One region of the Streptomyces sp. Ag109_O5-10 genome, then DNA from elsewhere that is predicted to be linked to it. Evidence: riboswitches for the same ligand, from Rfam matches in the RefSeq annotation. Region 1 holds a riboswitch; the other holds the start of a gene.
The links. A riboswitch is a leader RNA that binds a small molecule or an ion and turns the genes downstream of it on or off. The one in region 1 is predicted to bind cyclic di-AMP.
Positions count from the first base shown of each region.

Region 2: it holds a riboswitch for cyclic di-AMP, as region 1 does, so the genes downstream of both, BLW82_RS25260 (LysM peptidoglycan-binding domain-containing protein) here and BLW82_RS11215 (M23 family metallopeptidase) in region 1, are expected to answer to the same signal.

Region 1 covers NZ_FNTQ01000001.1:2,437,493-2,448,364, reverse strand. Annotated here, with positions in the region: gene BLW82_RS11230 (DNA gyrase/topoisomerase IV subunit A) at 1-2,276, opposite strand, end outside; gene BLW82_RS11225 (M16 family metallopeptidase) at 2,578-3,972, shown strand; gene BLW82_RS11220 (M16 family metallopeptidase) at 3,969-5,357, shown strand; cyclic di-AMP (ydaO/yuaA leader) riboswitch at 5,550-5,713, shown strand; gene BLW82_RS11215 (M23 family metallopeptidase) at 5,726-6,481, shown strand; gene BLW82_RS11210 (GntR family transcriptional regulator) at 6,866-7,561, shown strand; gene BLW82_RS11205 (HPr family phosphocarrier protein) at 7,814-8,095, opposite strand; gene BLW82_RS11195 (bifunctional acetate--CoA ligase family protein/GNAT family N-acetyltransferase) at 8,272-10,872, shown strand, end outside.
Region 2 covers NZ_FNTQ01000001.1:5,503,979-5,514,850, forward strand. Annotated here, with positions in the region: gene BLW82_RS25245 (nucleoside triphosphate pyrophosphohydrolase) at 47-1,054, shown strand; gene BLW82_RS25250 (cytochrome P450 family protein) at 1,051-2,304, shown strand; gene BLW82_RS25255 (LysM peptidoglycan-binding domain-containing protein) at 2,533-3,555, shown strand; cyclic di-AMP (ydaO/yuaA leader) riboswitch at 3,750-3,924, shown strand; gene BLW82_RS25260 (LysM peptidoglycan-binding domain-containing protein) at 3,929-4,618, shown strand; gene eno (phosphopyruvate hydratase) at 5,046-6,332, shown strand; gene BLW82_RS25270 (FtsB family cell division protein) at 6,441-6,917, shown strand; gene BLW82_RS25275 (DUF501 domain-containing protein) at 6,947-7,471, shown strand; gene BLW82_RS25280 (Ppx/GppA phosphatase family protein) at 7,672-8,613, shown strand; gene BLW82_RS25285 (NAD(P)/FAD-dependent oxidoreductase) at 9,055-10,434, shown strand; gene BLW82_RS25290 (SAM-dependent methyltransferase) at 10,642-10,872, shown strand, end outside.

The sequences.
Region 1 (10,872 bases):
ACGCCGCCGGTGGCCCGGCCCTTGCGGGGGTACTGGTCGAACGGCGTCAGCTTGGCCGTCGTCTGCACCGAGTCGTCGAGGGTGCCGCGCGAGCCGGCCACCGTGAAGACCACGGCGTCGGCGGCCGGGTCGACGGCCGTGAAGGAGATGACCTTCGCGCCCTCGGTGAGCTTGATGCCGGCCATGCCGCCCGCCGGACGGCCCTGCGGGCGCACCTGGGAGGCCTGGTAGCGCAGCAGCTGCGCGTCGTCGGTGATGAAGACCAGGTCCTCCTCGCCGGTGCGCAGCTCCATCGCGCCGACGATCCGGTCGCCCTCCTTGAGGGTGATGACCTCCAACTCGTCCTTGTTGGACGGGTAGTCGGGGACCACGCGCTTGACCACGCCCTGCTCGGTGCCGAGGGCGAGACCCGGCGAGGACTCGTCCAGGGTGGTCAGGCAGACCACCGACTCGCCGTCCTCCAGGGAGAGGAACTCGGAGAGCGGGGCGCCGCCGGCCAGGTTCGGCGCGGTCGCCGTCTCCGGGAGCTGGGGGAGGTCGACGACGTTGACGCGCAGCAGCCGGCCCGCCGAGGTGACCGCGCCGATCTCACCGCGCGCGGTCGCGGGGACCGCCGAGACGATGACGTCGTGCTTGGCGCGCCTGCCGTCGGAGTCCTCCGCGAACGGCTCGCCGTTCATGGTGCGGGCGAGCAGGCCCGTCGAGGACAGCAGCACCCGGCACGGGTCGTCGGCCACCTGGAGGTCCACCACGGCCGCCGGGGCGCCCGAGGCCTCCAGCAGGACGGTGCGCCGCTCGGTGCCGAACTTCTTGGACACCGCGGCCAGTTCGGCCGAGACCAGCTTGCGCAGCTCCGCGTCCGAGTCCAGGATCCGGGTCAGCTCGGCGATCTCCGCGGTGAGCCTCTCCTTCTCCGACTCCAGCTCGATGCGGTCGTACTTGGTCAGACGGCGCAGGGGCGTGTCCAGGATGTACTGCGTCTGGACGTCCGACAGCGAGAAGCGCTCGATCAGGCGCTCCTTGGCCTGCGCGCTGTTCTCGCTGGAGCGGATCAGCCGGATGACCTCGTCGATGTCGACGAGGGCGGTGAGCAGACCCTCCACCAGGTGCAGCCGGTCGCGGCGCTTGCCGCGGCGGAACTCGCTGCGCCGGCGGACCACGTCGAAGCGGTGGTCCAGGTAGACCTCGAGCAGCTCCTTGAGGCCGAGGGTGAGCGGCTGGCCGTCCACCAGGGCCACGTTGTTGATGCCGAAGGACTCCTCCATCGGCGTCAGCTTGTAGAGCTGCTCCAGGACCGCCTCCGGCACGAAGCCGTTCTTGATCTCGACGACCAGGCGCAGCCCGTGCTCGCGGTCGGTGAGGTCCTTGACGTCGGCGATGCCCTGCAGCTTCTTGGCGTTGACCAGATCCTTGATCTTGGCGATGACCTTCTCGGGGCCGACCGTGAAGGGCAGTTCGGTGATGACCAGGCCCTTGCGGCGGGCCGTCACCGTCTCCACCGCCACCGTCGCCCGGATCTTGAAGGTGCCGCGGCCCGTCTCGTAGGCGTCCCGGACGCCCTCGAGGCCGACGATCCGGCCGCCGGTGGGCAGGTCGGGGCCGGGGACGTGCTTCATCAGCGCGTCCAGGTCCGCGTTCGGGTAGCGGATCAGGTGCCGGGCGGCCGCGATCACCTCGCCGAGGTTGTGCGGCGGCATGTTCGTCGCCATGCCGACGGCGATCCCCGACGAGCCGTTCACCAGCAGGTTCGGGAACGCGGCGGGCAGCGCGACCGGCTCCTGCTCCTGGCCGTCGTAGTTGGGCGCGAAGTCGACCGTGTCCTCGTCGATCGACTCGGTCATCAGGCTGGTCGCCTCGGCCATCCGGCACTCGGTGTACCGCATGGCGGCCGGCGGGTCGTCGTTGCCCAGCGAGCCGAAGTTGCCGTGGCCGTCGACCAGCGGGACCCGCATCGAGAACGGCTGGGCCATGCGCACCAGCGCGTCGTAGATCGACGAGTCGCCGTGCGGGTGCAGCTTGCCCATCACCTCGCCGACCACGCGCGCGCACTTCACGTAGGCGCGGTCGGGGCGCACACCCATCTCGTTCATCTGGTAGACGATCCGGCGGTGCACCGGCTTGAGGCCGTCGCGGGCGTCCGGCAGGGCGCGCGAGTAGATGACCGAGTACGCGTACTCGAGGTAGGAGCCGCGCATCTCGTCCACGACGTCGATGTCGAGGATCCTCTCCTCGAACGAGTCGTCGGGCGGCGGGGTCTTCGTGCTGCGGCGGGCCATCGCTGCCGGCTCCTTGCTCATGCGTGAACGGGATCTGACGCGGACCATTGTGGACCGCGGCACTGACAACCCGGGCCAGGACCCGGTCTCCGCGGCCCGCCCCGGTACCGGTGGGCCGCCCGGAGCGCGGCCCGGAGACATTCGAGGCGGGTCGGACGCAGGCTACGCGATCCACTCGCGCGATCCGCTGTGGGCGTACGTCGTGCGGGAACTTCGCCCGGCTCCCGCACGCTTGCATACAGTGGCAGGACCGGTAGAAAAACCGCGGTTCGGGACCGCTTCCGCGAGCGAAGGGACGTACATGCCCATGGGTCACACGACCACGGCCGAGACAGGCTCCGGAGGCCTGGCAGCGACCGAGCACCGCTTGGCCAACGGTCTGCGCGTGGTGCTCTCCGAGGACCACCTGACCCCGGTCGCGGCGGTCTGCCTCTGGTACGACGTCGGTTCCCGGCACGAAGTCAAGGGGCGCACCGGCCTGGCTCACCTTTTCGAGCACCTGATGTTCCAGGGCTCCGCGCAGGTGAAGGGCAACGGCCACTTCGAGCTCGTCCAGGGCGCCGGCGGCTCGCTCAACGGCACCACGAGCTTCGAGCGCACCAACTACTTCGAGACCATGCCCGCCCACCAGCTGGAGCTCGCGCTCTGGCTGGAGGCCGACCGCATGGGCTCGCTGCTCGCCGCCCTGGACGACGAGTCGATGGAGAACCAGCGGGACGTCGTCAAGAACGAGCGCCGCCAGCGCTACGACAACGTCCCCTACGGCACGGCTTTCGAGAAGCTGACCGCGCTCGCCTATCCGGAGGGCCACCCCTACCACCACACGCCGATCGGCTCGATGGCGGACCTGGACGCGGCCACCCTGGAGGACGCGCGCGCGTTCTTCCGCACCTACTACGCGCCCAACAACGCGGTGCTCTCCGTGGTCGGCGACATCGACCCGGAGCAGACCCTCGCCTGGATCGAGAAGTACTTCGGTTCCATCCCGGCGCACGACGGCAAGCCCGCCCCGCGCGACGGCTCGCTGCCCGAGGTCATCGGCGAGCAGCTGCGCGAGGTCGTCGTCGAGGAGGTCCCCGCGCGGGCGCTGATGGCCGCCTACCGGCTCCCGGAGGACGGCACGCGCGCGTCCGACGCGGCCGACCTGGCCCTCACCGTCCTCGGCGGCGGCGAGTCCTCTCGCCTCTACAACCGCCTGGTACGGCGCGACCGTACCGCCGTAGCGGCCGGCTTCGGCCTGCTGCGGCTCGCCGGGGCGCCCTCGCTCGGCTGGCTGGACGTGAAGACCTCCGGTGACGTCGAGGTACCGGTCATTGAGGCCGCCATCGACGAGGAGCTCGCCCGGTTCGCCGAACAGGGCCCGACGCCCGAGGAGATGGAGCGCGCCCAGGCCCAGCTGGAGCGCGAGTGGCTGGACCGGCTGGGCACCGTCGCCGGCCGCGCGGACGAACTGTGCCGCTTCGCCGTCCTGTTCGGCGACCCGCAGCTCGCCCTGACCGCCGTCGAGCGCGTCCTCCAGATCACCCCGGAAGAGGTCCAGGAGGTCGCCAAGGCCCGTCTGCGGCCCGACAACCGCGCGGTACTCGTCTACGAACCGAAGTCCCCGGAGACGGTCGAGGACGCCGACGTACCCGAGGACCCCGAGGCCGAGGCCACGGTAGAAGCCGGCGACAACAACGAGGAGACGGCCAAGTGACCGAGCTCGCCACCATGGACTTCCACCCCCAGCCGCAGCCGGGCGAGGCAAAGCCCTGGGCCTTCCCGGCCCCCGAGCGCGGCACCCTGGACAACGGCCTGACCGTGCTGCGCTGCCACCGCCCCGGCCAGCAGGTCGTCGCCGTCGAGGTGCTCCTGGACGCGCCCCTGGACGCCGAGCCGGCCGGCCTGGACGGCGTCGCCACCATCATGGCGCGGGCCTTCTCCGAGGGCACCGACAAGCACTCCGCCGAGGAGTACGCCGCCGAGCTGGAGCGGGCCGGCGCCACCCTCGACGCGCACGCCGACCACCCCGGCGTCCGGATCAGCCTGGAGGTCCCAGCCTCCCGGCTCGCCAAGGGGCTCGGGCTGCTCTCCGACGCCCTGCGGGCGCCCGCCTTCGCCGAGAGCGAGGTCGAGCGGCTGGTCCGCAACCGCCTCGACGAGATCCCGCACGAGCTGGCCAACCCCAGCCGCCGCGCCGCCAAGGAGCTCTACAAGGAGCTGTTCCCGTCTACCGCACGGATGTCCCGGCCGCGCCAGGGCACCGAGGACACCGTCGAGAAGATCGACGCGGCCGCCGTCCGCGCCTTCTACGACCGGCACGTGCGTCCCGCCACGGCCACCGCGGTCGTCGTCGGCGACCTGACCGGCATCGACCTGGACGAGCTGCTCGGCGAGACCCTGGGCGCCTGGCGCGGCTCCACCGCGCAGCCCCGCCCGGTCCCGGCGGTGACGGCCGACGACACCGGCCGGGTCGTCATCGTGGACCGCCCCGGCGCCGTCCAGACCCAGCTGCTCATCGGCCGCGTCGGCCCCGACCGGCACGACCGGGTCTGGCCCGCCCAGGTGCTCGGCACCTACTGCCTGGGCGGCACCCTCACCTCCCGCCTGGACCGCGTCCTGCGCGAGGAGAAGGGCTACACCTACGGCGTCCGTTCCTTCGGGCAGGTCCTGCGGTCCGCCCCCGACGGCACCGGCGCCTCGATGCTCGCCATCAGCGGCTCCGTGGACACCCCGAACACCGGCCCGGCCCTGTCGGACCTGTGGACGGTGCTGCGCACGCTCGCGGCCGGGGGCCTCACGGACGCCGAGCGTGACGTGGCCGTGCAGAACCTCGTCGGGGTGGCGCCGCTCAAGTACGAGACGGCGGCGGCCGTCGCGGGCACCCTGGCCGACCAGGTCGAGCAGTACCTGCCCGACGACTTCCAGGCCACGCTGTACCGGCAACTGGCCGCTACCGGCACCGTGGAGGCCACCGCGGCGGTCGTGAACGCCTTCCCGGTGGACCGTCTGGTGACGGTCCTCGTCGGGGACGCGGCGCAGATCAAGGAGCCCGTGGAGGCGCTCGGGATCGGCGAAGTCACGGTCGTCGCCGCCGAGTAGCGGCACGCGCGCGTGCGGAGCCCTGGTGACCACCCGGTCACCAGGGCTCTGGAATGTCCGAATTGGGGCGGAGGTTGCCTGTCTGCCCTGTGGGATGCGCGACAAAAACGGTGATCCGTTTGAGCATTGAAGGCAGGCCCTCGTAGGTTCTTCCGGGCTGTCCGTCAGGCATCGCGCCGCGTCCGCGGCACCGGACAGCCATCGCCGAGTCCCCGTACGGCGCGAGCCAGGGGAGCCGGGGACCCACGCAGTCCCTGGGGTGAATCGGGCGCCCGCGCGTGTCGCGAGGGGGCCCGTAGGAGACCTTCCTGCTCCGAACCCGTCAGCTAACCCGGTAGGCGAGAGGGAAGGAAAGGACCAGCCTCTACATGGCGTTCATGTGCGCCTCCGGGAAGCACCGTCGTCCCGGCCGGGTGAAGCGCACCACCGCGCAGGCCGCCGGTATCGCGGCCCTCACCACCACGGGTGTCATCGGCACCGTCTCCGCCGCCCCGGCGCTCGCCGCCGAGAACTCCGTGGAGCAGACCGGCCTCACCCCGGTCATCACGATCAGCGACTCCGTCGCCGAGCAGATCGACGCCCAGGCCGCCGCCCAGAAGGCGGTCGCCGAGCGCAAGGCGGCCGAGGAGGCCGCCCGGAAGAAGGCCGCGGAGCAGGCCGAGAAGGAGCGCGCGGCCAAGGCACGCGCCGCCCGCGAGGCCGAGCGCAAGCGCCTCAACACCTTCGTCGCGCCGATCAGCGACTCCTACGTCTCCACCGGCTACAAGACCGGCGGCTCCCTGTGGTCCTCCGGCGCCCACACCGGTATCGACTTCCACGCCGCGAGCGGCACGGCCGTGCACGCGGTCGGCACCGGCACGGTCGTCTCCACCGGCTGGGGCGGGGCGTACGGCAACGAGATCGTCATCAAGATGGCCGACGGCATGTACACCCAGTACGGTCACCTCTCGTCCATCGGCGTCTCGGTGGGGCAGCAGGTCACCCCGGGCCAGCAGATCGGCCTCTCCGGTGCGACCGGCAACACGACCGGTCCCCACCTCCACTTCGAGGCCCGCACGACCCCCGAGTACGGCTCCGACGTCGACCCGGTCGCCTACCTCCGCAAGCACGGCGTCAGCGTCTGACGGAGGCGTCGCGCCGAGGCCGACGTGGTTGCGCCGTGTGCGAGGGGTACGGGTGCGTCGTGGGTGCTCGCGAGGGTCCCCGCGCCCCTTGCAGGGGCGTCACGCACAGCGCCCCTTCAGGGGCGCGGGGAACCGCGCGAGCAACCCCCCAGCGCGCCGGCAGTCGACCACCGAGGCGAACCGGGGAGAGCACTGCGGAAGCAACCCGTGAGATCTTCCGGAGCCCCGGCCATGTGCCGGGGCTTTCGTCGTTTTCGTGCCACTCCTGTCCAAAATATATCCCTGGATTCCGGCCCCCCTTCGGAAATTCCCGCTCATTGCAATAGAGTCACGGAACGGACGCCACTCGGCGGCGTTTCAGTGGGATTAAGGCGGAGGTCGGACATGCGTATTCCGGCGCACTCGGTATGCACGGCGATCCGGGACGACATCGTCGCGGGTGTCTACGAGCGGGGCAGCCGGCTCACCGAGGAACTCCTGGCCCGTCGTTACGGGGTCTCGCGCGTCCCCGTCCGTGAGGCCCTGCGCACCCTGGAGGCCGAGGGCTTCGTGGTGACGCGTCGGCACGCGGGCGCGTGCGTGGCCGAACCGACCGAGCAGGAGGCCGCCGACCTGCTGGAGATGCGCATGCTCCTGGAGCCGCTCGGCGCCTCCCGGGCCGCCCAGCGCCGCACCGAGGCCCACCTCAAGGTGCTGCGCGGGCTGGTCAGGCTGGGGCAGGAGCGGGCCCGGCGGGGCAACAGCGAGGACCTGCGCTCCCTCGGCGGCTGGTTCCACGAGACCCTCGCGCAGGCCTCCGGCAGCCACGCCCTGACCTCGACGCTCACCCAGCTGCGCCACAAGATCGCCTGGATGTACACCGTGGAGACGCCCGCCAACCCCGTGGAGTCCTGGGCCGAGCACGGCGCCATCGTGGACGCGGTGGCGCGGGGGGACGGCGACCGCGCCCGGGCGATCACGGCCCTGCACACCGAACGCTCGACGGTCTCCCACCGGCTGCGATTTCCCGGCGCCACCGAACGGGCGAACGGTGTGAGGACTTCGCAACATCCCGTAAACATGTCGGGCCTGCGGCATTAACACGCGCGCCGTATACAAAGAGGTGTTATTCGGCGGGGCGTATTTCCGCTGCCCGAATTCGAGCGTGCCGGAAATTCGCGGGCGCGCTCGTTCCGTATGCTCGCGGTAAAGTCGGGTGCCGGGTTTCCGTGAACTCCCGGGCGGGATCGTCGTAAATCCGGGTGCGGTTCCGTATGGGCGGCGGGGAAACGGCGGGGCCGCGCCGACCCCCCATGGGAGTGGCGCGGCCCCGGACGTGCGGGCGCGGGTCGCTCAGACGGTCTCGGGGAGCTCCTCGAGGCCCTCGGCGACCAGCTTGGCCAGGCGGTCGAGGGCGGCGTCCGCGCCCTCGGCGTCGGAGGCGAGGACGATCTCCTCGCCGCCCTGGGCGCCCAGCCCCAGGACAGCCAGCATGGAGGCCGCGTTGACGGGGTTGCCGTCGGCCTTGGCGATCGTCACCGGGATACCTGCGGCCGTGGCGGCCCGGACGAAGATGGAAGCGGGGCGGGCGTGGAGGCCCTCGGCCCAGCCGACGTTGACGCGGCGCTCAGCCATGTGATGCTGCCCTTCGGTGTTCAGGGTTGTCTAGACCAGTTTCCCATATCGTGAAGCATGCCCGGAGGGGGCGTGGGCCCCTTCGGGTGTGTCGTCGGACCGCGGCCTCGGTCCGACGTCCGTCCTCCACAGACTGCCTCGCGCCGTTGTCGGACGCGAGCCGTACTCTGGGGCCCATGCAGACCCCGGCGGACCCGCAGGACCGGCACGAGTACCCGTCCCACTGGGAGGCTGACGTGGTGCTGCGCGACGGGGGTACCGCGCGCGTCCGGCCCATCACCGTCGATGACGCCGAGCGCCTGGTCAGCTTCTACGAGCAGGTCTCGGACGAGTCGAAGTACTACCGCTTCTTCGCGCCCTACCCCAGGCTCTCCGCCAAGGACGTCCACCGCTTCACGCACCACGACTTTGTGGACAGGGTGGGACTCGCGGCCACCGTCGGCGGCGAGTTCATCGCAACCGTACGCTATGACCGCATTGGCGCCGACGGGACGCCCGCCTCCGCCCCCGCCGACGAGGCCGAAGTCGCCTTCCTCGTCCAGGACGCCCACCAGGGCCGGGGCGTCGCCTCCGCCCTCCTCGAGCACATCGCGGCCGTCGCGCGCGAGCGCGGGATCCGCCGCTTCGCCGCCGAGGTGCTGCCCGCCAACACCAAGATGATCAAGGTGTTCATGGACGCGGGCTACACCCAGAAGCGCAGCTTCGAGGACGGTGTCGTCCGCCTGGAGTTCGACCTGAAGCCCACCGACCGCTCCCTCGCCGTGCAGCGCGCCCGCGAGCAGCGCGCGGAGGCCCGTTCGGTACGACGGCTGCTGGCACCGGGGTCCGTGGCCGTGATCGGCGTCGGCCGCACACCCGGCGGGGTCGGCCGCAGCGTCCTGGGCAACGTGCGGGACGCCGGCTTCACCGGCCGCCTGCACGCCGTGAACCGGGCCTTCCCCGACGACCTCAAGGAGGTCGACGGGGTGCCGGCGCACCGCTCCGTGCGGGACATCGACGGGCCCGTCGACCTCGCGGTGGTCGCGGTTCCCGCCGAGCACGTCCCCGAGGTCGTCACCGAGTGCGGCGAGCACGGCGTCCAGGGACTCGTCGTCCTCGCCGCGGGCTACGCGGAGAGCGGCCCCGACGGCCGCGAGCGCCAGCGCGCGCTCGTCCGGCAGGCCCGCACCTACGGCATGCGCATCATCGGCCCCAACGCCTTCGGCATCATCAACACCGCGGACGGCGTCCGGCTGAACGCCTCTCTCGCACCCGAGATGCCCCGCCCCGGCCGCATCGGCCTGTTCGCCCAGTCCGGTGCCATCGGCATCGCCCTGCTCTCCCGGCTGCACCGGCGCGGCGGCGGCGTCACCGGCACCACCGGCGTCTCCACCTTCGTCTCCTCCGGCAACCGCGCGGACGTCTCCGGCAACGACGTCCTGCAGTACTGGTACGACGACCCCGAGACGGACGTCGTCCTCATGTACCTGGAGTCCATCGGCAACCCGCGCAAGTTCACCCGCCTCGCGCGGCGGACGGGGGCGGCGAAGCCGCTCGTCGTGGTGCAGGGCTCGGGGCAGGCGCCGCCGGGCCACGCGGTCCGGGCGACGCGGCTGCCGCGCGCCACGGTGTCCGCGCTGCTCAGGCAGGCCGGGGTGATCCGCGTCGACACGATCACCGAACTGGTCGACGCGGGGCTGCTGCTCGCCAGGCAGCCGCTGCCGGCGGGGCCGCGGGTGGCGATCCTCGGCAACTCCGAGTCGCTCGGGCTGCTGACGTACGACCGGTGCCTGGCCGAGGGGCTGCGGCCGGCCCGGCCGCTGGACCTGACGACGCGGGCGAGTGCCGCGGACTTCCACCGGGCGCTGTCGCGGGCGCTGGCCGACGACTCGTGCGACGCGGTGGTCGTCACGGCCATCCCGACGATCGGGGAGGGGGCGGTGGGGGACGCGGAGCTGGGGGAGGCGCTCAGGTCGGCGGCCGAAGAGGTTCCGGGCAAGCCGGTTCTCGTGGTGCACGTGGAACTCGGAGGGCTTGCGGAGGCGCTTTCGGCCGCGGGCCGTACCGCACCGCACGGGGGTGCACCGGCACCCGGCACTGGTGGGGGTGCACCGGCACCCGGCACTGGTGGCGGTGCCCACCCGTTCCGCCCTGCGGAACGCCTGCCCACCGCGGAGGCCGCGCAAGCGGTGCAGGCCGCGGAGCCCGCGGAGATCGCTGAAGCGGTGGAGATCGCGAAGACCACGGAGGCCGCGGAGCACGCGGGGATCGCGAAGGCCGGGGAGAGCGCACGGGCCGCGGAAGCGGTGGGGCCGTCGGTCGCGCCGCCGCGGTCTCCGAAGCCCTTCGCCCCCGAGATCCCCGAGACCTCCCGGACCCCCCGCCCCCATTCCCGGCTCATCCCCGCCTACCCCGCCGCCGAGCGGGCCGTTCGGGCGCTGGCCGAGGCGGTGAAGTACGCGCAGTGGCAGCGGGAGGCCGCCGATCCCGGGAAGGTGCCCGAGTACGACGACATCGACGAGCGGGGCGCCGCCGAGCTGATCGGAGGGCTGCTCGAACGCGGCCAGGGGCTCACCATCGGCGCCGAGGAGACCTGCCGGCTCCTCGGCAGGTACGGCATCGACGTGCACCGTGCCCTGGCCGCCCCCACTCCCGATGCCGCCGTCGACGCCGCCCGCGCCCTCGGCTACCCCGTCGCCCTCAAGGCGACCGCCCCCCACCTGCGGCACCGCGCCGACCTGGGCGGTGTGCGGCTCGACCTGGCGGACGAGGAGCAACTGCGCCGGGCGTACGACGAG
Region 2 (10,872 bases), 3.1 Mb from region 1:
TGGACAAACCGCGAGGTGGGCGGCGGCGGTGCGTTACGTTCGGAGCGTGAACACCACCAGGCCCGAACCCACCACGCCGGACCCCTCTCCCACGGCCGCCGACCCCGGCCGGGTCGTCCTGCTCACCACCAGCCACCGGGTCGCCCCCGGCCTGCTGTCCTGGCCCGCCTGGCAGGCACTGCGCGCGGCGGACCGCGTGCTGTGCGCGGACGGCGCGCATCCGCAGCTGCCGTATCTGCGGGAGGCCGGGACCGCCGTGGACGAGGCCGCCCCCACCGCCGAGGAGCTGGTCGACGCCTGCGCCGGCGGCCGGACCGTGGTGGTCGTGGCGACGGGCGAGGGCGAGCCGGCCCTCACGGACGGGCTGGCCCGCCTGGCCGGCTCGGGCCGGGTCCGGATGCCCGAGCTGGAGCTCCTCCCGGCCTCCTACGACCTGCCCGGCGCCCGTCTCCTCGACCTCGTCCAGGTCATGGACCGGATCCGCGCGGAGTGCCCCTGGTCGTCCCGGCAGACCCACCGCGGCCTCGCGAAGTACGGCATCGAGGAGGCCTACGAACTCGTCGAGGCGATCGAGGAGGGCGACCGCGACGAGCTGCGCGAGGAACTGGGCGACGTGCTCCTCCAGGTCGTCTTCCACGCGCGGATCGCCCAGGAGGACCCGGACGCCCCCTTCTCGATCGACGACGTCGCGGGGGGCATCGTCGCCAAGCTCATCCACCGTCACCCGCACGTCTTCGGCGACGAGACCGCGTCGACGCCGGAGGAGGTCAAGGAGCACTGGCTGCGGACCAAGGCGGTGGAGAAGCGGCGCGAGTCGGTGACGGACGGGATACCCCTCGCCCAGCCGGGCCTCGCACTGGCGGCGAAGCTGGCCTCGCGGGTGCGCACCGCGGGTCTCCGGGTGCCGCTGCCGCAGGCACCGGGCATCGGCTACGAACTGCTCGCGCTGGCGGCCCGCGCCGAGGCCGACGGCGTCGACCCGGAGGCAGCACTGCGCGCGGCGGCCCGGGCCTACCGGGACGCGGTGCGGGCGGCGGAGGGAGTGGCGAAGTGAGCGCCGCCCCCTCCCTGTTCACCTGGGAGTTCGCCGCCGACCCCTACCCCGCCTACGCCTGGCTGCGGGAGCACGAGCCGGTGCGGCGGACCCGGCTGCCCAGCGGGGTGGAGGCCTGGCTGGTCACGCGGTACGCCGATGCCAAGCAGACCCTCGCCGACCCCCGTCTGTCCAAGAACCCCGCGCATCACGACGAGCCCGCGCACGCCAAGGGGAAGACCGGCATCCCCGGTGAGCGCAAGGCCGAGCTGATGACGCACCTGCTGAACATCGACCCGCCGGACCACACCCGGCTGCGCCGGCTGGTGAGCAAGGCGTTCACTCCGCGGCGGGTGGCCGAGTTCGCGCCGCGGGTGCGGGAGCTGGCCGACCGGCTCATCGACGGGTTCGCGGAGCGGGGCGAGGCCGACCTCATCCACGAGTTCGCCTTCCCGCTCCCCATCTACGCCATCTGCGACCTGCTCGGCGTGCCGCCCGAGGACCAGGACGACTTCCGGGACTGGGCGGGGATGATGATCCGGCACGGGGGCGGGCCGCGGGGCGGGGTCGCGCGGTCCGTGAAGAAGATGCGCGGATATCTGGCCGAGCTGATCCACCGGAAGCGGGAGGCGCTGCCCGCCGAGGCCGGTCCCGGCGAGGACCTCATCTCGGGGCTCATCCGGGCCTCGGACCACGGTGAGCACCTCACCGAGAACGAGGCCGCTGCCATGGCCTTCATCCTGTTGTTCGCGGGTTTCGAGACCACCGTCAACCTGATCGGCAACGGCACGTACGCGCTGCTCACCCACCCCGGTCAGCGGGCCCGGCTGCAGGAGTCCCTGGCCGCCGGCGAGCGCGGGGTGCTGGAGACCGGTGTCGAGGAACTGCTCCGCTACGACGGGCCGGTGGAGCTGGCCACCTGGCGGTTCGCCACCGAGCCGGTCACGATCGGCGGGCAGCACATCGCGCCCGGCGACCCGGTCCTGGTCGTCCTGGCCGCGGCGGACCGGGACCCGGAGCGGTTCGCGGAGCCGGACACCCTCGACCTCGCCCGGCGGGACAACCAGCACCTCGGATACGGCCACGGCATCCACTACTGCCTCGGCGCCCCGCTCGCCCGCCTGGAGGGCCAGACCGCGCTCGCCGGCCTCCTCACCCGCCTTCCGGACCTGCGACTCGCCGTCGACGAGAAGGAGTTGCGGTGGCGTGGCGGACTCATCATGCGCGGACTGCGCACCCTCCCCGTCGAGTTCACGCCCACCGGTCGGTGAACCCGCGCCGGTCGGTGAACCCTCGCCCGGCCCTCGGCGAGCCTTCACCGGGGCCACTACCGGCCCGTTCGGGCAGAAGGTGACCAGCGTTCAAGTCTGTGATCTTCACGTGATCTACGCGGCATTAACTTGTGACAAGCGATCGTCTGCCTATACGTTCACCCATCAGCGCGGCGCCCTTGCGGGACCCGCCGCGCCGGTCACCGCTGTCGCTCGAAAGGTTTCCGCATGCTCTCCGGGAACGGTCGTCACCGTCGCCCCCGCCAGGCTCCGGCACTCCTCGTCGCGGCCGGGGTGACCGGCTCCGCCATCGCCCTCCCGCTCCTCGGAGCGGCGAGCGCCAACGCGGCGGACGGCTCCACCTGGGACCACGTGGCCGAGTGCGAGAGCGGCGGCTCCTGGAGCGCCGACAACGGCACCGGCTACTACGGCGGCCTCCAGATCTCCCTGGAGGACTGGAGCAAGTACGGGGGCCTGGATTACGCCTCCACGCCCGACCAGGCCAGCCGTTCGCAGCAGATAGCGGTCGCCGAGAAGATGCTCGCCGACCAGGGCACCAAAGCCTGGCGGACCTGCGCCCTGCTCGCCGGCCTCTCGTCCGACGACGCCTCGGTGAACGTCGACACGGGACTCGGCGACTCGAGTGGTTCGTCCGGTTCCTCCGACTCGTCGGACTCGTCCGCCGGACTGTCCGACTCGTCCTCTTCCTCTGGTTCTTCCGGTTCCTCCGGTTCGGACTCCTCTTCGGACGCCATGGACTCCGGGAGTGACTCCGCCACTCCCTCTCCGGGTGCAAGCGTCGGGGGTGACTCCAAGACCGACCCTTCCGGCAAATCCAGCACGACGGACAAGTCGGAATCCGCCGACTCCGACTCCGACTCCGGCTCCGGCGCGTCGAAGGCCAGCGAGAGTCCCGTCGTCTCCGGGGCCGACCACTCGGACAAATCGTGGCAGACCGGCGGGTCTTGGAGTCTGGTCGACACGGGAGCCCTCAGTGGCGGCGGCAAGCACCGCGGCGGCTCGGCGGACGAAAACGTGACAAACGGTCAGGCTGCCGCATCCTCCGGCCGGCACGCCTCCGGTGGCGGCGGCACCTACACCGTCCGTGACGGCGACACTCTGGCCTCCATCGCCGACTCCCTTGATCTCGACGGCGGATGGCGTGCGCTCTACGACGCCAACAAGGCCGACATCGGCTCCGACGCGAATGCCATCACCCCCGGTCAGACCCTGAAACTCGGCACCGAATAGGACGAAACGCGGCGGGAGTTGACAACCCGCTTCGAGTTGAATGTCCGTTTTGGTGAAAGTGTGGGATGAGTCTCAGAAGCCCTGATCATCTTTGAAATTCGCCTGACGGCCTGTCTACGGTCGAGGCCGCTCGTCACCACGAGCCCCGGCCGTCGCAACGCCGAGTCCTGCCAGCGGCCGTCCGGGAACAGTCGTCGCGTCATGCGCCGTAGGCAGGAGCGGGGGACCCAAGGTAAGTGCCGGGACCGGTGGTTGAGACCGCCGATCCGGCTCGGGGTGAAGCCGCGCACCGACACACGGGTGTGCGGCCGGGCAACTCAACCGGCCCGAACCCGACAGCTCACCTCGCAGGCGTCGGTGAGGGGATCGATCCATGCTGTTCTCGGGCAAGGGCAAGCACCGTCGTCCGTCCAAGGCCGTCCGCGCCATCGCTGTCGCCGGTGTCACCGGCGTCGCCGTCGCGGCCCCGCTGATGGCGGCCGGCAGCGCCTCCGCCGCCACCGCCTCCGAGTGGGACGCCGTCGCGCAGTGCGAGTCCGGCGGCAACTGGGCCATCAACACCGGCAACGGCTACTACGGCGGTCTGCAGTTCTCCGCCTCGACCTGGGCCGCGTACGGCGGCACTCAGTACGCCGCGCAGGCCAACCAGGCCACCAAGGCGCAGCAGATCCAGATCGCCGAGAAGGTCCTCGGCGCCCAGGGCAAGGGCGCCTGGCCGGTCTGCGGCACGGGCCTGTCCGGTGCCACCTACACCGGCGGCAGCGCCGGTTCCTCCAGCTCCTCGTCGAGCGGCAGCGCCGGCACGAGCACCCGCTCGACCGACACCCAGGCCGCCTCCCGCTCCGCCGAGCGCCCGGCCGCCAAGAAGACCGTCACCACCCCGACCGGCAAGAAGGTCAAGAAGGGCGACGGCGAGTACAAGGTCGTCAAGGGCGACACCCTCAGCTCGATCGCCGAGAAGCACAAGGTCAAGGGCGGCTGGCAGGCGCTGTTCAAGCTGAACAAGGACATCGTCGAGGACGCCGACTTCATCTACCCGGGCCAGCAGCTGCACCTGAAGTAGGGCACCTGACGCAGCCCGCCGGGCGGCCGCCGGAAGTACTGAGCGGTCCCCAGCCGAACCACAGCTCCCCCACAGCCGTGGTCCCCATAGTGGAGAGCATGTGAGGGCCACCCCCGTCCCCCACGGACCCCGCTCCGGTGCGTTTTCCCCCGAACGCACCGGAGCGGGGTTTCTTTTTGCCCCCGCCGCGCCGCCGCCCCACCGTCCGGCGTCCCGTCGTCCCCCTCTTGACCCGCTCTTCTCCCGTTCTTCATCGGGACCCCCTTTGTTCCGCGCATGAACAATGAGTACCGTCTGTGTGTCCACGGGCCGGTCGGTCGTGCCGGCCGACGGCCCCGGGACGGTTAGGCTCTAGTCGCAAGGCTGAGCAAGGGCCGACGAGGCCCGCGTGCGCCCCGCACAACCAGCGTCACATCCCAAGAAGGAGATGCTCGTGCCGTCCATCGACGTCGTCGTAGCCCGGGAAATCCTGGACTCCCGAGGCAACCCCACGGTCGAGGTCGAGGTCGGCCTCGACGACGGCAGCACGGGTCGTGCCGCCGTCCCGTCCGGCGCCTCCACCGGTGCCTTCGAGGCCATCGAGCTCCGTGACGGCGACCCCAACCGCTACCAGGGCAAGGGCGTCGAGAAGGCCGTCCTCGCCGTCATCGAGCAGATCGGCCCGGAGCTGGTCGGCTACGACGCCACCGAGCAGCGCCTGATCGACCAGGCGATGTTCGACCTGGACGCCACCGACAACAAGGGCTCGCTCGGCGCCAACGCCATCCTCGGCGTCTCCCTCGCCGTCGCGCACGCCGCCTCCGAGGCGTCCGACCTGCCGCTGTTCCGCTACCTCGGCGGCCCGAACGCGCACCTGCTGCCCGTCCCGATGATGAACATCCTCAACGGCGGCTCGCACGCGGACTCCAACGTCGACATCCAGGAGTTCATGATCGCCCCGATCGGCGCGGAGTCCTTCTCCGAGGCGCTGCGCTGGGGTGCCGAGGTCTACCACACCCTCAAGAAGGTCCTGAAGAGCAAGGGCCTGGCCACCGGTCTCGGTGACGAGGGCGGCTTCGCCCCGAACCTGGAGTCGAACCGCGCCGCGCTCGACCTCATCCTGGAGGCCATCAAGCAGGCAGGTTACGTCCCCGGCGAGCAGATCGCGCTCGCGCTCGACGTCGCCGCGTCCGAGTTCTACAAGGACGGCAAGTACGAGTTCGAGGGCAAGTCCCGCTCGGCCGCCGAGATGACCGAGTACTACGAGGAGCTCGTCGCCGCCTACCCGCTGGTCTCCATCGAGGACCCGCTGTTCGAGGACGACTGGGCGGGCTGGAAGGTCCTCACCGACAAGCTCGGCGACAAGGTGCAGATCGTCGGCGACGACCTGTTCGTCACCAACCCGGAGCGCCTGGCCCGCGGCATCGAGGAGGGCACCGCCAACGCCCTGCTGGTGAAGGTGAACCAGATCGGTTCGCTGACCGAGACCCTGGACGCCGTCGAGCTCGCCCAGCGCAACGGCTTCAAGTGCATGATGTCGCACCGCTCCGGCGAGACCGAGGACGTCACCATCGCCGACCTCGCCGTCGCCACCAACTGCGGCCAGATCAAGACCGGCGCCCCGGCCCGCTCCGAGCGCGTCGCCAAGTACAACCAGCTGCTGCGCATCGAGGAGATCCTCGACGACGCGGCGGTGTACGCGGGCCGCAGCGCCTTCCCGCGCTTCAAAGGCTGAGCCCGCTAGAGGGTAAGGCTTAGCCAGTCGTACGTACGTCCCCGTACCCGGTCCCGTACCGTGTCCGGGGACGTACGCACGTATCAGGGCGACCAGGGAGGCGGGGACATGGCCGTGAGGGACCGGGACCGGTTCTCCACCGCGACCAGGCTCAAGCTGCTCGGCGAGCAGACGGCGGCCCGGGTCTACCGCTCCCAGACCAGGCGCCAGGCCCGCCGCTCCCGGCTCACCGGCCGCGCCGCGCTGCTCGCGATCGTGCTGTGCACGATGGTCGTCGCGCTCGCCTACCCGATGCGGCAGTACGTCTCCCAGCGCGCCGAGATCTCGGACCTCGAACGGCAGCAGCAGCAGGCCCGGCAGCGGGTCGAGCAGCTGCGGGACCTCAAGGCGCGGTGGCAGGACGACGCGTACGCCGAGCAGCAGATCCGCGAACGGCTGCACTATGTGCTGCCGGGCGAGACCGGGTTCGTGGTGATCGACCCCGGTGCCGCCAAGCAGGCGCACGCCTACCTCGGGGCGGCCGACCGGCCCTGGTACGCGAACGTCTGGGACGGCGTCGACAAGTCCGACGCGTCCGACCAGTGAACCGACAGAAAGCCACGCAGAACACAGTCATGCACACGCCTCCGCCCTCCACCCCGCGCACCGAGCCGACCGACGCGGACGTCGAGGCCTTCAAGCAGCAGCTCGGGCGGCCTCCGCGCGGGCTGCGGGCGATCGCGCACCGGTGCCCGTGCGGGCAGCCGGACGTCGTGGAGACCGCGCCGCGGCTGCCGGACGGGACGCCGTTCCCGACGCTGTACTACCTGACGTGCCCGAAGGCCGCCTCCGCGATCGGGACCCTGGAGGCCAACGGCGTCATGAAGGAGATGACAGCGCGGCTGGAGAGCGATCCGGAGCTGGCGGCGGCGTACCGGGCCGCGCACGAGGACTACATCCGGCGCCGGGACGAGATCGAGGAGCTGACGGGCTTTCCCAGCGCCGGGGGGATGCCGGACCGGGTGAAGTGCCTGCACGTGCTCGTGGCGCACTCCCTGGCCGCCGGGCCCGGCGTGAACCCGCTGGGCGACGAGGCGATCGCCATGCTGCCGGAGTGGTGGGCCAAGGGGGCGTGTGTGGTGCTCCCGGCCGAGCACTGACCGCCGGACAGGTCGCCCGCCCCGGGGGCTCCGCCCCCGGACCCCCGGACCTCCGGGTCCCTCGCCCACCCACCACCCGACTCGGTCGATTGAACAGGTACCGCCCCGACCGGGTCGGTTGAATGGGTGCCGCCCCTGCTCGGCCGACACGGCTCGGCTGGGCCGGCCGAGCCTTCACGAACAGACAAGGAACCCACGCCATGCCCCGCGTCGCCGCCATCGATTGCGGAACCAACTCCATCCGGCTGCTCGTCGCCGACGCGGACCCGGAGACGGGCGAGCTCGTCGATCTGGACCGGCGGATGGTGATCGTGCGGCTCGGGCAGGGGGTGGACCGGACCGGGCGGCTGGCCCCGGAGGCGCTGCAGCGGACGTTCGCGGCCTGCCGGGAGTACGCGGCGGTCATCAAGGAGTACGGGGCGGAGCGGCTGCGGTTCGTGGCCACCTCGGCCTCCCGTGACGCCGAGAACCGGGACGAGTTCGTGCGCGGTGTGCTGGAGATCCTCGGTGTCGAGCCGGAGGTCATCAGCGGCGACCAGGAGGCCGAGTTCTCCTTCACCGGCGCCACCCGGGAGCTGAGCGGCCGCGAGGACCTCGCGAAGCCGTTCCTCGTCGTGGACATCGGCGGCGGCTCGACGGAGTTCGTCGTGGGCGACGCCCACGTGCGGGCCGCGCGGTCCGTGGACGTCGGGTGCGTGCGGATGACCGAGCGGCACCTCGTGCACGAGGGGCACGTCAGCGACCCGCCGACCGAGGCCGAGATCGCCGCCATGCGGGCCGACATCGAGCGCGCCCTGGACCTCGCGGAGGAGACCGTGCCGCTCCGTGCGGCGCGCACCCTGGTCGGTCTCGCCGGGTCGGTCACGACCCTCGCCGCCATCCACCAGGAGCTGCCGGAGTACGACTCCGCCGCGATCCACCACTCCCGCATCCCCTACGTCCGGGTCCGGGAGATCACCGAATGGCTGCTGCGGTCGACGCACGCCGAGCGGGCGGCGATCCCCTCCATGCACCCCGGGCGGGTCGACATCATCGGGGCCGGCGCCCTCGTACTCCAGTCGATCATGGAACGGGTGGGTGCCGAGGAGGTCGTGGTGAGCGAGCACGACATTCTGGACGGCATCGCCTGGTCCGTCGCCTGACCCACAGATCGGCGTGATCCATCCTCGGATGAGCATGCGAATCGACGGGTGAGCGCCCCGAACGGCCTGTGACACGCCGTGCCACGACACCCCGGCGGAAAACTTCGTGAAGTTCTTCACAAGGAATTCGGTGCAGGTGGGGGGTCCGGTGGGCGGTCTTGGGCCGTTCGGGGGCTCAACAGGCCCGAGCGCGTGCTCAGGAGAGCGTTCGGAGGGGGGTCCGGGAGGCGCTCGTAAGGGTGACATCGGGTGCCCTCGCGGTGCCCCCGGAAGCCTGGAGAGGCAGCTCACACGGCATTGACAACGGGTCGTATCGGAAGTGGGTTCCCCCGGTCGACCATGACCTGTGTCACGTGGGCCGCGGAGTGTAGCACGACACCCGTGGAAGCTTGTGAAGGGGCGCACGAGCGGCCCCCCTGGGGCGGGTGGATACTCGATGCCATGAGCACCACGGAGCGTCCCAGGATCCTCGTAGTAGGCGGTGGGTACGTAGGCCTGTACGCAGCTCGGCGCATCCTCAAGAAGATGCGCTACGGCGAGGCGACCGTCACGGTCGTCGACCCCCGGTCGTACATGACCTACCAGCCCTTCCTCCCCGAAGCCGCCGCCGGCAGCATCTCCCCTCGGCACGTCGTCGTCCCGCTGCGACGCGTGCTGCCGAAGGCGGAGGTCCTCACCGGCCGGGTCACCACCATCGACCAGGACCGCAAGGTCGCCACGATCGCGCCGCTCGTCGGCGAGGCGTACGAGCTGCCTTTCGACTACCTGGTGATCGCGCTCGGCGCGGTCTCCCGCACCTTCCCGATCCCCGGCCTCGCCGAGCAGGGCATCGGCATGAAGGGCATCGAGGAGTCCATCGGCCTGCGCAACCACGTGCTTGAGCAGCTGGACAAGGCCGACTCCACGACCGACGAGGAGATCCGCCGCAAGGCGCTCACCTTCGTCTTCATCGGCGGTGGCTTCGCGGGCGCGGAGACCATCGGCGAGGTCGAGGACATGGCCCGCGACGCCGCCAAGTACTACAAGAACGTGTCCCGTGAGGACATGCGCTTCGTCCTCGTGGACGCCGCGGACAAGATCCTGCCCGAGGTCGGCCCCAAGCTCGGCCTGTACGGCAAGGAGCACCTGGAGAGCCGCGGCGTGGAGATCTACCTCTCCACCTCGATGGACTCCTGCGTCGACGGCCACGTGGTGCTGAAGAACGGCCTCGAGGTCGACTCCAACACGATCGTGTGGACGGCCGGCGTCAAGCCGAACCCGGCGCTGGCCCGCTTCGGCCTGCCGCTCGGCCCGCGCGGTCACGTCGACACCGCGCCGACCCTCCAGGTGCAGGGCACCGACTACATCTGGGCCGCGGGCGACAACGCCCAGGTGCCGGACGTCGCCGCCCGCAAGGCCGGCGTCGAGAACGCCTGGTGCCCGCCGAACGCGCAGCACGCGCTGCGCCAGGCCAAGGTCCTCGGCGACAACGTGGTCTCCGGTATGCGGGGCTTCCCGCAGAAGGAGTACAGCCACGCCAACAAGGGCGCGGTCGCCGGTCTGGGTCTGCACAAGGGCGTCGCGATGATCGTCCTGGGCAAGACGAAGATCAAGGTCAAGGGCCGTCTGGCCTGGTACATGCACCGCGGCTACCACGGTCTGGCCATGCCGACCTGGAACCGCAAGATCCGCATCTTCGCCGACTGGACGCTCGGCATGTTCCTCAAGCGCGAGGTCGTGTCCCTGGGTGCCATGGAGAACCCCCGCGAGGAGTTCTACGAGGCCGCCAAGCCCGCCCCGGTCGCCGCCCCGAAGGCCGAGGAGAAGGCCAAGGCCTCCTGACCCCGGTCACCGGTCGCTGAACCATCCGAAGGGCCTCCCGCCATCCGTGGTGCGGGAGGCCCTTCGGCGTTCCCGGACGCCGGCCCGATTACATGGCGGCTACATCTTTTTTGCCCGGTCGTAACTCCTTTGCGGGACTGCGCTGCTGCCCTCACGGTGTTTACGTGGTAACCGGCATCCGGGATCGATGTCTTGGAGGTGTGCGCCATGGCCGACGCCGCGTCGCGGCTGAGGAGTGTTGCCGAGCAGATGCTGGGAGCCCCGCTCCCGGTACGGCTGCGGGCCTGGGACGGATCGGAGGCCGGGCCGCCGGGTGCGCCGACGCTCGTCGTGCGCAACCGCCGCGCCCTGCGCCGCATGTTGTTCAAGCCGGGCGAACTGGGCCTGGCCCGCGCCTGGGTCGCCGGCGACCTGGACATCGAGGGCGACCTCTACGGC